Regions from separate parts of the Neobacillus sp. B24 genome, predicted to be linked through region 2. Evidence: riboswitches for the same ligand, from Rfam matches in the RefSeq annotation. Region 2 holds a riboswitch; the other holds the start of a gene.
What was found. Region 2 has a riboswitch for lysine ahead of ACZ43M_RS23625 (ABC transporter substrate-binding protein). Riboswitches for the same ligand answer to the same signal wherever they lie in the genome.

Region 1 (7,731 bases), 500 kb from region 2:
GCTCCACTTGAAAAAGATGAAAGCAGAAGCGGCGAAGTGACTTCCCTTTCTGTTGATATTAAAGACCTTCGTGCAATTATTAAAGAGGTTGTCAGAAAAGCAACTGAAGGCGTAGACCTTAGCGAAGCGAAAGTCGTCATTTCAGGCGGACGCGGTGTGAAGAGTGCAGAAGGCTTTGCCCCGCTCAAAGAATTGGCAGATGTATTGGGCGGAGCAGTTGGTGCTTCCCGCGGTGCCTGTGACGCCGAATATTGTGATTACTCACTGCAAATCGGTCAAACAGGTAAAGTTGTCACACCTGATCTTTACATCGCTTGCGGTATTTCAGGTGCCATCCAGCACCTTGCTGGAATGTCCAACTCCAAGGTAATCGTAGCCATTAACAAAGACCCAGAAGCAAACATCTTTAAAGTGGCCGATTACGGCATCGTTGGCGACCTGTTCGAGGTTGTTCCAATGCTGACTGAAGAGTTTAAAAAATTAAAGGTACACCAATAATAAGAAAAGCGGAAGCGCCTTGACCAGGGGCGACAGGCATAAGACAAGCCTGCAAGAAGGTTGTTCTTTAACCTTCTTGACGGATTGGCTTATGACCCCGAGCCCCTAGGCGCTGGAGCTAGCCAATAATAAGGGCGAGCGGAAGGTTCCGCTCGCCTTTAATATGGCTTTCGCATAGAATACTTATGGGCAAGTAGGGAAAATTAGTTTCGAGACAGATTATTAGCAATCAAAATGCTAACAATGTTATACTTTCGTTAGATTTAAGTAATTATCTAGGAGGTCAATAAAATGGCTATTTCACACGTAACAGATCAAAACTTCACTGCTGAAACAGGCTCAGGCACTGTTCTAGTAGATTTCTGGGCTCCATGGTGCGGACCTTGTAAAATGATTGCACCGGTTTTGGAAGAACTTGACGCAGAAATGGGCGATAAAATAAAAATCACCAAGCTTGATGTGGACGAAAACCCACAAACAGCAGCAAACTTTGGCGTTATGAGTATTCCTACTCTGTTAGTGTTCAAGAACGGCGAAGTCGTTGACAAAGTTGTCGGCTTCCAGCCAAAAGATGCATTAGCAGGCGTGCTGCAAAAACACATTTAAGCTTTCAAACACGACCTCAGCATTGAGCTGAGGTTTTTTTATGCCCAATAACCTCCTACTTCCCTAAAGAGCAGGAATGCTATAAAATTTAAGGATAGAACTAAGGACGGAGGGGGAGTAGCCGAATGAATGAAATAATCAAACAAAAATTAACACTGCTGCCTGATCAGCCTGGCTGCTACTTAATGAAAGACCGTCAGGGAACGATTATCTATGTCGGGAAAGCGAAAATTTTAAAGAACCGCGTTCGTTCCTACTTTACTGGATCACACGATGGAAAAACATTAAGACTCGTTAATGAAATCGAGGATTTTGAATATATTGTTACCTCATCAAATATTGAGGCCTTACTTTTGGAATTAAACCTCATCAAAAAATATGATCCAAAGTATAACGTCATGCTGAAGGATGATAAAACCTATCCGTTTATAAAACTAACGGCTGAGCGGCATCCAAAGTTAATCATCACGAGAAAAGTCAAAAAGGACAAGGGGAAATACTTTGGACCCTATCCGAATGTAAGTGCAGCCAACGAAACGAAAAAGCTGCTTGATCGAATCTATCCGCTTCGCAAATGCTCGACTTTGCCAGATAGGGTCTGTCTGTATTACCATTTGGGCCAATGCCTGGCGCCTTGTGTGAATGAGGTGAAAGAGGAACAGTATAAGCAGATGACGGATGAGATTTCCCGCTTTTTAAATGGCGGCTATAAAGAAATTAAACACGAGCTGACGGAAAAAATGGCAGCAGCAGCCGAAGAACTGGATTTTGAACGTGCTAAGGAATATCGTGATAAAATCGTTCATATTGAAACGATTATGGAAAAACAAAAAATCACGATGACCGATTTTACCGACCGCGATGTGTTCGGCTATGCCGTTGATAAAGGCTGGATGTGCGTCCAAGTCTTTTTCGTCCGGCAGGGAAAGCTGATCGAACGCGATGTTTCCATGTTTCCTATTTACAATGAGCCTGAGGAAGAGATTTTGACGTTCCTTGGCCAGTTTTATCAGCAATCCAATCATTTTAAACCAAAGGAAATTCTGATTCAGGATGATGTAGATTTAAATATGGCCGAGCAGCTTCTCGAAGTGAAAATTCTCCAGCCGCAGCGCGGGCAGAAAAAAGATCTTGTTAAAATGGCAATAAAAAATTCCAAAATTGCCTTAAAGGAAAAGTTCTCACTCATTGAAAAGGATGAGGAACGAACAATAAAAGCGGTCGAGAATTTGGGCGAAGCCATTGGTATTTATACGCCGCACCGGATTGAAGCATTTGATAACTCCAATATTCAAGGAACCGACCCCGTTTCGGCCTTGGTTGTGTTTATCGACGGAAGGCCTTATAAACGGGAATACCGAAAGTATAAGATTAAAACAGTAAAAGGGCCTGATGATTACGAATCTATGCGCGAAGTGACAAGAAGAAGGTATTCACGTGTGTTAAAAGAGAATCTGCCGCTGCCAGATTTAATCATTATTGACGGCGGTAAAGGGCATGTCGAGGCAGTCCGCGATGTCCTAGAAAATGAATTGGGCCTGGATATTCCGCTATCTGGTCTAGTCAAGGATGAGAAGCACCGGACCTCGCAGCTGCTGTATGGCAACCCGTTGGAAATGGTTCCATTGGCGCGTAACAGCCAGGAATTTTACCTGCTGCAGCGGATTCAAGATGAAGTGCACCGATTCGCCATTACCTTCCATCGGCAAACCCGCGGAAAGACTGCCTTTCAGTCAATGCTTGATGATATCCAGGGAATTGGGGAAAAGCGTAAGAAACAGTTGCTGAAGGAATTTGGTTCTGTCAAAAAGATGAAGGAAGCAACACTAGAAGAGCTGCGTGCCATCGGACTTCCGCTTCCTGTTGCTGAAGAACTACTGAAAAAACTGCATTCACAGTGATTGTCAGAAAAAACAGGCTATGCTATAATGAATAGAAATTTAATATTCTACCACTTTTACGTGTTAAAGTGAAGGTAGAGGTGCGAGCTTCATAAGTAGAGGTCTGGAGAAGGATGAGCTTCAACGATAGACTTTGAAAGGGAATGTTCGCCGAAGTGAGGAAAGACTCATTGCTTTCTTTGCTGGTCCTGTATTGAATAAATACCGGATTGTCAAGACTACTGTCTTGGAGAGCTATCTTTTATTGTTTGCACAGGAATTTATTTTTTGTGTTTAGTTAAGCAATGAGAGACTCTCTCATTGCTTTTTTATGTTTACAGGGAAAGATAGCTAAGACGGATAACTGAAAGTAGGGGAAGAGATGGGCTTAATTGTACAGAAATTTGGCGGGACATCGGTTGGCAGTATTGAAAGAATTTTAAATGTTGCCGAAAGAGTCCGTGAAGAAATCGTAAAGGGAAATCAGGTAGTAGTGGTTGTTTCGGCAATGGGGAAAACGACAGATCAGTTGGTTAGCATGGCAAAACAGTTGTCCCCACAGCCAAATAAGCGGGAAATGGACATGCTGCTTTCTACTGGAGAGCAGGTGACAATTTCGTTACTATCAATGGCATTAAACGCAAAAGGGATTCCGGCTGTGTCCTATACTGGCTGGCAGGCAGGCATTGTCACCGAACCAGTTCATGGCAACGCCCGAATTTCCAACATTAATACGGAAGCGGTTAGGAGTCAATTGGAGGCAGGGAAAGTTGTCATTGTTGCAGGCTTCCAAGGAATAAGTGAAGACGGTGAAATAACGACTCTTGGCCGCGGCGGGTCAGATACGACTGCCGTCGCGCTCGCTGCTGCCCTACAAGCAGATAAATGTGATATCTACACGGATGTGACCGGAGTATTTACAACCGATCCAAGGTATGTAAAGGGAGCACGAAAATTACGTTCAGTTTCATATGATGAAATGCTCGAGCTGGCGAATCTTGGTGCAGGGGTGCTGCATCCAAGAGCAGTAGAATTTGCGAAAAACTATAATGTCCGCCTTGAAGTTCGTTCAAGTATGGAAAAAGTCGAAGGTACAGTAATTGAGGGGGAAGTAACAATGGAGCAAAATCTGGTTGTCCGCGGGGTCGCGTTTGAAGATGAAATTACTAAAGTAACAGTGTTAGGACTCACTAATTCTTTAACAAGCTTGTCAACAATTTTTACAACATTGGCCAGGAATCATATTAATGTAGATATCATTATTCAAAGCACAACCGAGGCAGGTACAGCCAATCTTTCATTCTCCATCCATACGGATGATTGGCTCGAAACCTTGAATGTGTTAGAGGACAATAAAAACGTGCTTGGCTATGAACAGCTTGATGCCGAAAACAAATTGGCGAAGGTTTCCATTGTCGGTTCTGGAATGATTTCCAATCCAGGTGTAGCTGCGCAAATGTTCGAAGTCCTGGCGGCCAACAACATCCCAATTAAAATGGTCAGCACATCCGAAATCAAAGTTTCAGCTGTAGTTGAAGAAAAACACATGCTTCAGGCAGTTGAAGCCCTTCATAAGGCATTTGAACTCGATAGAGAATAGGGGTTAAATGGGAATTGGTGTCAGGCGCCATGTGAACTTGCACAGAGCCTGACACCACCTCTTTCTTAAATGGAATCTTTTCGATCCCATTTCACGGTAAACATTACTTTGTTGGATTTTTTGATTGGATGCTCAAAGGTTTCGGCGATGGCTTCTTTTTGGTGTTCGATTTGTTGGGCAAGGAAGCCAGCTTCAAGCTGGAAGTAGTGTTCGGCTTTTGATTTGACCCGGGAGACGATGAGTGGACTCATCAGTTCCAATTCCAATTGATTTTTAGCTTCTTTTTTTATTTCTAGTTCGCCCCAAGAAGCTTTGGCGAAAAAATCAATAATTTGGTCCATGCTTTCTAACGGGTATTTTCGCGCGAGCCGTTTCCCTGCCCAATACAGAATTTCAGGTGTATCTTTTCCAAAAATCTCAGGCAGCAGAATCTCTCTGATTAATTCATACCCAAACATTGAGATGGTTCTTGGCTCCAAAGTACTTATATTTTGTTCTGCAACTGAACTATTTTTCACAAGTTTCCCCTCTTTCTATCATTCTATTATATACAATTTAATTTAAAATTCAGCACAGGTTTTGCTAAGGAAAGCGTTTACATTACAGATTGGGATTTATTACTATTCTACAAAATCTTCTCTTTTTTATCATCATAATTATCATTGCCTATTCGAATAAAAAATCTTTAAGTAAAATGTTGGTAATTTAAAAGGAAATAAAGATACTCTTCCTTTTAGAAAGTTTATTTTACAACCCTATTATAATATCAATATATTTTAAAAATTTTATTTTTTGTCTTGTTTTTATGTATCCGTTTCCTTGACGCTCTATGATGTTGGGAGTAAAATGGACATGTCACATAATTGTCACAGTGTTGCTAGGTTTTGGGGGATATTGAAACCTAACAGCATTTTTTAAAATTAATGAGGGGGTAAATCAATGGCGGGGAATCGCGAATTTTTAAATCGGAGATTGCATTCGCTGCTTGGGGTCATTCCAATCGGTGTCTTTCTTCTGCAGCACTTAACAGTGAATCATTTTGCGACAGATGGTGTGGAATCCTTCAACAAAGCAGCTAACTTTATGGGGAATCTTCCGTTCCGTTATGTCCTTGAGACGGTGGTAATTTATTTACCGATCCTGTTCCATGCAATCTACGGGCTGTATATCGCATTTACAGCAAAAAACAATGTTAGCAGATTTGGATTCTTCAGAAACTGGATGTTCCTGCTGCAACGTATTTCAGGCGTTATTACTCTTATTTTTATTACTTGGCATGTTTGGCAAACTCGCGTAGCGGCGGCATTTGGAGCAGAAGTTAACTTCCAAATGATGGAGGAGATTTTATCTTCACCATTTATGTTCGTATTCTATTTAGTTGGAATTCTTTCTGCCATTTTCCATTTTGCGAATGGTTTATGGTCATTCATGGTTAGCTGGGGTATTACGCAATCCCCACGTTCCCAAGTCATTTCTACATATGTTACATTGGCAGTTTTCGTTCTTCTATCGATTGTAGGAATTCAGACTTTATTAGCATTTGTTTAAATGAAAACTCGCCGATTGGCAAGTCCGTTAGGACGGTTCATGCGGCGTAGTTGAATTTATGCGTTAAGAAATAATAAAATTTTGAAGAAATTTTATTATTTGTTATTAGCAAAAAAATTAATCTCTAAATATGTTGAAATATTGGATTTGGATTAAGGGAGTGAGTCAGAATGAGTAAGGGTAAGGTGATCATCGTCGGCGGCGGGTTGGCTGGATTGATGGCAACAATTAAAGTTGCAGAACACGGAACACCTGTTGAATTATTTTCGCTGGTTCCGGTTAAGCGCTCTCACTCTGTTTGTGCCCAAGGCGGTATTAATGGAGCAGTAAACACTAAAGGTGAAGGGGATTCCCCATGGATTCACTTTGATGATACGATTTATGGCGGAGACTTCTTGGCCAATCAGCCTCCTGTAAAAGCAATGTGTGATGCGGCACCTGGTATTATTAATCTATTTGACCGGATGGGAGTAATGTTCAACCGTACTCCTGAAGGATTGCTGGACTTCCGCCGTTTCGGAGGTACACAGCATCACCGTACAGCATTTGCAGGTGCAACAACTGGTCAGCAATTACTTTACGCATTGGATGAGCAAGTTCGACGTCATGAAGTAGAAGGCCTTGTAACCAAATATGAAGGCTGGGAATTCTTAGGTGCCGTTGTGGATGATGACGGCGTATGCCGCGGAATTGTCGCTCAAGACTTAAAAACAATGGAAATTAAATCCTTTGCTGCTGATGCTGTCATCATGGCAACTGGTGGCCCTGGGATTATTTTTGGAAAATCTACTAACTCTGTTATTAATACAGGTTCTGCTGCAAGTATTGTTTATCAACAAGGGGCTTACTATGCAAATGGAGAGATGATCCAAATTCACCCAACTGCTATTCCTGGAGATGACAAACTTCGCCTGATGAGTGAATCGGCACGCGGTGAAGGCGGCCGTGTTTGGACCTATAAAGATGGTAAGCCATGGTACTTCCTAGAAGAAAAATATCCAGCTTACGGAAACCTTGTCCCACGGGATATTGCGACACGTGAAATTTTCGACGTCTGCGTCAATCAAAAGCTTGGTGTCAACGGAGAAAACATGGTATTCCTTGATTTATCTCACAAGGATCCACATGAACTGGATGTAAAACTTGGCGGTATCATCGAAATTTACGAAAAATTCGTTGGTGATGACCCGCGTAAAGTTCCTATGAAAATCTTCCCTGCTGTTCACTATTCAATGGGCGGATTATGGGTTGATTATGACCAAATGACAAATATTCCAGGACTATTTGCTGCCGGGGAATGTGATTACTCACAGCACGGTGCCAACCGTCTTGGAGCAAACTCGCTTCTTTCTGCGGTTTATGGCGGTATGGTGGCAGGACCGAATGCAGTTCGCTATATTAGTGGTCTTGAAAAGAGTTCTGATGCTGTTTCGCCTACTGTCTTTGACCGTCATGTTAAAGAGCAGGAAGAAAAGTGGAACGGTATCATGTCTCTGAATGGTACTGAAAATGCTTATGTTCTTCATAAAGAGCTTGGCGAATGGATGACAGATAACGTGACCGTTGTTCGTTTCAACGACAAGCTTTTAAAAACTGATG
Region 2 (7,731 bases):
CGGTGATTCATACACACCAACAACCTTGTACGGATTTCCATTTAAATCAATAATTTCTCCAATTGGATTTTCTGTTTCTTTGAAAAATTTCTTCCTGGCGATGGTATCTAGCATGACCACTCGATTAAGACCGTCATTATCGGCAGCGTAGAAGGCCCGGCCTTCCAGAACCTGAATTTTTTTGGCAGAGAAGTATTCCGCTCCAACTCCGGTAATTTGCATATCCCCTTGTACATCCTCGCGCACCATCGTGCCCCAGCCCTGATTCGTGGCCATGACTGCTTTTACGCCGGGAACCTCTGCTAGCGTTCGAACATCTTCGTCCGTCAGTTCAGGTTCTTCCCAGAACATGTTCTCTTCGCCCTCCGGCGGGATATACTCATAGTAAATTTGGATCGCATTTTTATCGGTACCGAATAATTCATTCGTCATCTGTGTTCGTGTCCCTTGACCGATTGCGACAATAATAATGACTGCCGCAACCCCAATAATAATACCCAGCATCGTTAAGATGGACCGAACCTTATGATTCCAAATCGAGGAAAGGGCAATTTTGATGCTTTCCCATATATTCATGAGGCCACCACTTTCCGGTCATCAGTGATCATACCATCCTTTATTGTAATGATCCTTTTGGCGTAAGCGGCAATTTCTTCTTCATGCGTTACAACAATAACTGTTTTTCCTTCTTCATTGAGCTGGGTAAACAGCTTCATGATTTGGGCACTTGTTTTTGAATCTAGCGCACCGGTCGGTTCATCTGCAAGTAGAATGGAGGGATTATTAACAAGTGCTCTGGCGATGGCTACCCGCTGCTTTTGCCCCCCAGATAATTCACTCGGGAGATGCTTCATCCTATCTTCCAAGCCAACCTTTTTTAGCATTTGCTTGGCCCGTTCTGTCCGCTCCCGTTTGGAAACACCCGCATAAATGAGAGGAGATGCGACATTCTTCAATGCATTATCCCTTGGAAACATGAAGAACTGTTGAAAAACAAAGCCGATATGTTCATTTCTTAATTTTGCAAGAGCAGTTTCTTTTGCGGAGTTGATAACTCCACCATTTAACTCATATGTTCCGTCTGTCGGGTAATCCAAAAAGCCGATAATATTCATTAACGTCGATTTGCCAGACCCTGATGGACCCATAATCGCAATAAATTCCCCATCTTCAACAGTTAGATCAATTCCATGCAAGACAGGAACCTCAAGTGCACCCTTCCCGTAAACTTTTGTGATATTATTCAACTTCATCAAAAGAGGTCACTTCCATTCCGTCATGCATTTGTTCATTTGGAGTAATTATGACCAGCTCACCTAGCTTTACCCCTTCAGTGACTTCGATGAATTCATCATTCATAGCGCCTGTCTTCACTTCGCGTCTTTCAAGCTTTTTATCGACTAATACATAGACCACCTTAATACCACCTTCATCGACTAGAGCCGGGTGTGGAACGACGAGTGGTTTTTCCACGCCGCCGACTTTAATTTCCAAAGAAACGTGGAAGCCTTGGCGCAGCTCCGAGGTATTATCGGTAATCGCGACCTTAAACGGATACATCGTCACGTTGCCGCCGGGAGCACCGCCGCCAAATTCACCGCCGGCACCGCCGTCCTCGCTCGGGAATTGGGAAACAGATTCAATCGTCCCCTTCCATTCGCGGTCCTTATAGACTTTTGGCCGGATAATCACGGGCTGTCCATGTTGAATTTTAACAGCATCAAATTCACTCATCGTTCCGATTACTTTATATGGCTGGCTCGAAATAATATGGATGACAGGTTCCGTCGAGCCGGCTTCGGTTTTGGCAACGTTTGGTTCAACCTTCACGATGATGCCATCCATTTTGCTTACAACGGTCATGTCTTTTTTCTGGGCGTTCAACTCTTTAATCTGATCTTCAGCAGAGGCAATTTCAGACTTTGTACTTTCATACTGCATCTCCAGCTGAATTTTTTCGTTTGCCAGCCCATTTACAGATTCTTGGGTCACAGGCACCTCCTCGGTACTCACCGCAATGGAAGTCTGGGATGACAATTTCTTTTTCGCCTCATTAAGCCGTTTCGTTACATCGGTGATTTGACTTTGTTCCGTTTTGGCTCTGCTAGCAAGCAAATCCTTGCCACGAACTGCTTTAGTTAACTCGCTGTCTATTTTTGCAGAATCGTAAACAAGCAGCGCATCACCGGCTTTGACTGCTTGGTTCTCTGCCACCTTTATTTCTTTAATCGTACCTTTTTCAGGCTCGATAAAAATCTTTTGCTCGCTTTCCGGGACAATCTTTCCGGTAACCAGAATCGATTGCGCCAGTTCACGCTCGCTCGCTTTTTGAACGGTAATGGGCGGTGCTGCTGTTTCTCCACCAGCCATTTTCGCTTCACCCCTGGTTAAAAAATAAGCGGCTGTTCCCCCAATTCCTAGTAAAATAACAATTGACACAATCCAAATCCACATTTTTCTTTTTTTCACAATGTACCCCCGTCTAGTAAAATAGTTTTCTCTTATAATAACTATAAGTCATTTGGATAATATTTCAATATTTAATTCAATTTGGAATAACTGGAAACATGTTAAAATAGTATCCATTATTACTGACGGGTTTTTAACTGTTTTTGGTTCAAATTACATGAAGAACAGGGTGCAGCCCATTTTGAGCTGCACCCTGTTTCATAAAAAACTTATAAAATTTGATTCAAAAACCTCTGTGTCCGCTTATGCTGTGGATTACTAAAGATTTCCTCCGGACGTCCCTCTTCGATAATATGGCCGTCGGCGAGCATCACAATGCGGCTGGCCACTTCCCTGGCAAAGCCCATCTCGTGCGTTACAATGACCATCGTCATGCCTTCACGGGCCAAATCCTTCATGACCTGAAGGACCTCACCAACTAGCTCGGGGTCCAATGCAGATGTCGGTTCGTCGAACAGCATTACCTTTGGCTGCATCGCTAGGGCCCTGGCAATCGCCACCCGCTGTTTTTGGCCCCCAGATAATTGGTCAGGGTAAAAATGTGCCTTATCGTGCAGCCCGACTTTTTTTAGCAATTCCATGGCATAGGAGGTGGCATTATCACGCGTCACCTTTTTCACATGGACGGGAGCTTCGATAATATTCTCCAAGACTGTCATGTGGGGGAACAGGTTAAAATGCTGAAACACCATGCCCACTTTTTCTCTCATCTTATTTAGATTCGTTTTCGCAGGATTAATAGGTTCATCCCCAATCGTAATCACACCGGCCTCAGCAGTTTCTAAATAGTTTAAACAACGGAGCAGCGTGCTCTTGCCTGAACCGCTCGCGCCGATCATGACGACAACTTCACTGTCTCTTACTTCTAAATCGATATTTTTTAAAACTTGAAGCTGGCCAAAGGATTTTGACAAGTTTTCCACTTTAATCATGCAAGCGCAGCTCCCTTCGGTTTACTGACATCATACTTTTTCTCCAGGCGGTTGAAGAACCAGGTGAAGATTAACACGATAATCAAATAATAAAGTCCGACAACGAAATAGGTTTCAAACGGCATATAGTTTTCCCCTTGAACGGTTAGAGCAGTATTATATAGGTCGGTTACCGCAATATAGGCAACAAGGGAAGAATCCTTCAAGCTGATGATGAATTGGTTCCCGAGCGGTGGAATCGCCCGTTTTAATGCCTGAGGAAAAATAACTCTTCGCATCGCCAGCGGATAGCTCATCCCCAGCGATCTAGCCGCTTCCATTTGCCCGCGGTCAATCGATTGAACCGCCCCGCGGAATATCTCCGCAATATAAGCTCCAGTATGGATGCTCAAGGCGAGGGCACCGGCGGTAAAGCTGTTAAGGGTGAGGAAGTTGGCAATCCCGTAATACAGAAACATAATTTGCACAATTAACGGGGTTCCCCGGATAATGCCAATATAGATGTCGGCCACCCGATTAAGAATTTTAACGGAAGAAATTTTAAACCCTGCAAAGATGATGCCAATGATCATCGCAAATAGAAGGGAAATAATGGTGATGGAAATTGTCATCCAAGAGGCTTGCAAGAATGCAAGGCCATGTTCACTTAAGATTCCGACGATATTTTGGATAAAATCCATGCTTGTCCTTGCCTCCTTAAGGAATAACGCAAGCCCGAGCATACGAGCTCACATTATATAGTTGTCTGCTTATAGTAGAACCTTATTGCTGCTCCATGATGTTTCGGTTGAAGTACTTTTTGCTGATTTTTTCGTAAGTGCCATCCTTGAGCATATCGTCAATCGCCTTGTTAATTTTATCGGCAAGCTCTTTGTTTCCTTCTGCAACGCCGACACTGACACGATCTTCGTTTAACAGGTCGCCAACCTCTTTAATCTTCAAACCTTTTTCATTAAGTGCGTTTAAGCCGACAATTTTATCGGTAATAACCGCATCGAGGCGACCTAGTTCCAAGTCTTGAAGTGCGTTAACATCTGTTGGGTAGCCTTTCACGTTATCCGATAATTCCTCAGCCATGTCCTTCCAAGTGCTGGCCTGGATTACCCCGACTGTTTTCCCCTTTAAATCTTCTTTAGCAGTAATGTCAGTGTTGTCAGCTGCTATAAAAATCTGCGCCCCAGACAAATAATATGGATTGGTAAAGTCAATCTGCTTGTCGCGCTCAGGAGTTGCGGTCATTGAGCCGATAATGGCATCGTATTTTTTCGCTTTTAATCCTTGAATGATCGTTTCCCATTGATTTGTTACCGGTTTTGCTTCCAAGCCGATGCGTTTGGCGATTTCTGTGCCAATTTCCACGTCAAAGCCTGTTAATTTTCCATCCTTTTTAAAATTCAATGGCGGATATTGGCCTGTCATTGCGAACGAAAGCTCACCCTCTTTGATGAGGTGAAGGTCTTCTCCTTTGGCTTGTCCTGTTTTTGGGCCTTCCTCTGTGCCGCATGCCGATAACATCAACATGAGGGCCGATACTCCGGTAATCAATAGTTTTTTCATGATGCTTTTCCCCCTTAGTAAAATAAAAAGGCACCGTCCATGGTTATGACGGTGCCTGACACCCTCATCCTAAGCTTTGAATAAAGATAGTTCTCCACAATTCGCGAAAATTGTGACAGTTCTGCCCCTTTCGAGTGCAGCCCCAGCTATCCGAAAACAGTGATTCCGGATGCTTCGGCGATTAATCCTTTTTCCTATTTTCATAGATTTCACTGAATCTCGAATAGGATACTCTTATTAATCGCGACCTCTACCCCATCTCAAATGCTTGAAAAGATGAGGATTTAATATTCTGTTTTTATTGACAAAATTCAGTATATAGTAATATTTATTCATCTGCAAGTATAAATTATCTGGATTTTTTATCCTATTAAAAATAGCTTGACGACTATTTATGAATTGGTATAAATTTTTTTACAATAGCAATCTATTATAAAAAGGGGTCTTATTAATGCTGCAGTGCCGCGAGGACGTATTGGCGTTCACCAATCAACTAGTGAATATAGAAAGTATAGTAAATACAACTGGTGAAAAGAAAATCGCCGATTCTTTATACAAACTTATTTCGTCATTTCCTTATTTTACCGAAAATCAGTCCCATCTCCTAATGCCGCAAACGATCCAAGATGAACATGAACGATACAATGTTTTAGCATTCGTAAAGGGCACGAAAGGGACTAGCAATCGTACCGTTATCCTAATGGGGCACATGGACACGGTTGGTATTGATGATTTTACTCAATTGAAACAACATGCCTGCTATCCAGATCAATTGATGGAGGCGCTAAAAAACGAGGAACTGCCTGCTTCGGCGAAGGAACATCTTGAGTCAGGGGACTGGATGTTCGGCAGAGGCGTGCTCGATATGAAGAGTGGAGTCGCCAGTAACCTATATCTAGTAAAATACTACTCTGAGCATCCAGAACAATTGGATGGGAATATCGTCTTATTAGCTGAATGTGATGAGGAGGACAGCTCTCACGGAGTTCTGTCGGCGTTAAAGGTGTTGAAAAACTGGAAGCAGGAGCATGGCTTTGACTATGTTGCGGCAATTAATGCAGACTTCGTCTCACCGCGCCATCAGGGTGATGAAAATCGCTATATTTATATGGGAACGGTCGGGAAGCTGCTGCCATCGTTTTTTATTACGGGTGCCGAAACCCATGTAGGCTCTGCTTTTGAAGGGCTAGATCCGAATTTTATAGCCGCTGAGTTAACTAAGCAAATTGACTATAATCCTGAGCTTTGTAACGAGGCCTTTGGTGAACTGACGGTTCCTCCTGTTTCCTTAAAGCAAACGGATTTGAAACCGTCTTACACCGTACAAACAGCATTGTCTGCTTATGTTTATTATAACTTTTTCATTCATTCCTGGTCGCCGAAGGACGTGCTGGAAAAACTGAAGGAACAGGCCAATATTGCCTTCGAAAAAGCCTTGAAGACGTTTGATGAACGCTTTAAGCAGTACAGCAGTATGAGCGGAGAACCATATGTTGAACATCCTTGGTGTCCGAGAGTGTACAGCTATGAAGAGATGGAAGAAATGCTGGTTGGGGAGCATGGTGATGCCTTTGTTTCTCATATGAACCAATTTAAAGAAGCGCTGTTACAGGATAAAGAACTGGATACACGAATGTTTGCTGCACGGGTAGTGGAAGAAGCGTGGAAGTGGATGAAGGATAAAAATCCTGCTATTATCGTATTTTATTCATCCTTGTACTCACCGCGGATTGAATTGTCAGGCAAGAACGACAAGGAACAAGCGCTGCTTGATGCATTAAATCAAGCGGTGGAAACAGTACAGCCATTGTACCCGCACCCAATTGTAACCCGGAATTTCTTCCCGTATATTTCGGACATGAGCTTTGTGGCCTTAAGCGATGATGAAGAGGGGATTCAGGCTGTTTCGAAAAATAATCCGGGCTGGGGGACAAAGCATTACGTCGAGTACCAGGACATCCGGGAATTGAATGTGCCGGTAATTAATATTGGCCCATATGGGGTAGACGCCCACAAAAAACTCGAACGAATGGAAATGACCTATTCGCTTGAAATCGTGCCAAACTTGACCAATACCGTTATACGGCAGCTGCTGGGATAATGAAGAGGTGCCGATTACCGGGTCAATTAGGACGGTTCCTGATTTGAATCATTGTATTAGGAAATTATTAGATAAAATATATACAATAGTAACTCTTGAGGACAAAACGGGTTGAAAAACTAGTGAAAGTGTCCTCAATAAGAGGTCTTGAGGACAAAGCAGGTTGAAAAACTAGTGAAAGTGTCCTCAATAAAGGGTCTTGAGGACAAAACAGGGTGAAAAACTAGTGGAAGTGTCCACAATAAGGGTTCTTGAGGACAAAGCAGGGTGAAAAACTAGTGGAAGTGTCCTCAATAAGGGTTCTTGAGGACAAAGCAGGTTAAAAAATCAGCAAAACTGTCCTCAATAGGGGGCGGTGCCTGTTCCGGTGACACCACCAACTTTTGAAACATCAAACTTATCCGTAAGTAACGAGGTGTTCTCTTCCGAGGACACCTATTTTTAATTAACATAAAGATATACAATGATCACAATGGGAGTCTTGGGGGACGAGGTAGTCATGGAATCACAAATACTAGCGTGGTTTGAAACTAGTGGCAGTTATGCAGTGTGGTTAAGTATTATTATTAATGTGATGATTAGCGTCCTGGGGCTGGTCCCGAGTGTCTTTGTCACAGCAGCGAATATTACCTTTTTCGGGTTTGCGCAAGGATTGGCTGTTTCTATTCTAGG

Region 1: it holds a riboswitch for lysine, as region 2 does, so the genes downstream of both, ACZ43M_RS21145 (aspartate kinase) here and ACZ43M_RS23625 (ABC transporter substrate-binding protein) in region 2, are expected to answer to the same signal.

The regions. Positions count from the first base shown of each region.
Region 1 covers NZ_AP035777.1:4,246,854-4,254,584, reverse strand. The annotation lists gene ACZ43M_RS21160 (electron transfer flavoprotein subunit alpha/FixB family protein) at 1-498, shown strand, start outside; gene trxA (thioredoxin) at 790-1,104, shown strand; gene uvrC (excinuclease ABC subunit UvrC) at 1,230-3,005, shown strand; lysine riboswitch at 3,073-3,250, shown strand; gene ACZ43M_RS21145 (aspartate kinase) at 3,367-4,584, shown strand; gene ACZ43M_RS21140 (YslB family protein) at 4,650-5,102, opposite strand; gene ACZ43M_RS21135 (succinate dehydrogenase cytochrome b558 subunit) at 5,524-6,132, shown strand; gene sdhA (succinate dehydrogenase flavoprotein subunit) at 6,303-7,731, shown strand, end outside.
Region 2 covers NZ_AP035777.1:4,749,023-4,756,753, reverse strand. The annotation lists gene ACZ43M_RS23650 (ABC transporter permease) at 1-576, opposite strand, end outside; gene ACZ43M_RS23645 (ABC transporter ATP-binding protein) at 573-1,256, opposite strand; gene ACZ43M_RS23640 (efflux RND transporter periplasmic adaptor subunit) at 1,240-2,469, opposite strand; gene ACZ43M_RS23635 (amino acid ABC transporter ATP-binding protein) at 2,679-3,401, opposite strand; gene ACZ43M_RS23630 (amino acid ABC transporter permease) at 3,398-4,081, opposite strand; gene ACZ43M_RS23625 (ABC transporter substrate-binding protein) at 4,164-4,958, opposite strand; lysine riboswitch at 5,038-5,219, opposite strand; gene ACZ43M_RS23620 (M20/M25/M40 family metallo-hydrolase) at 5,410-7,059, shown strand; gene ACZ43M_RS23615 (TVP38/TMEM64 family protein) at 7,559-7,731, shown strand, end outside.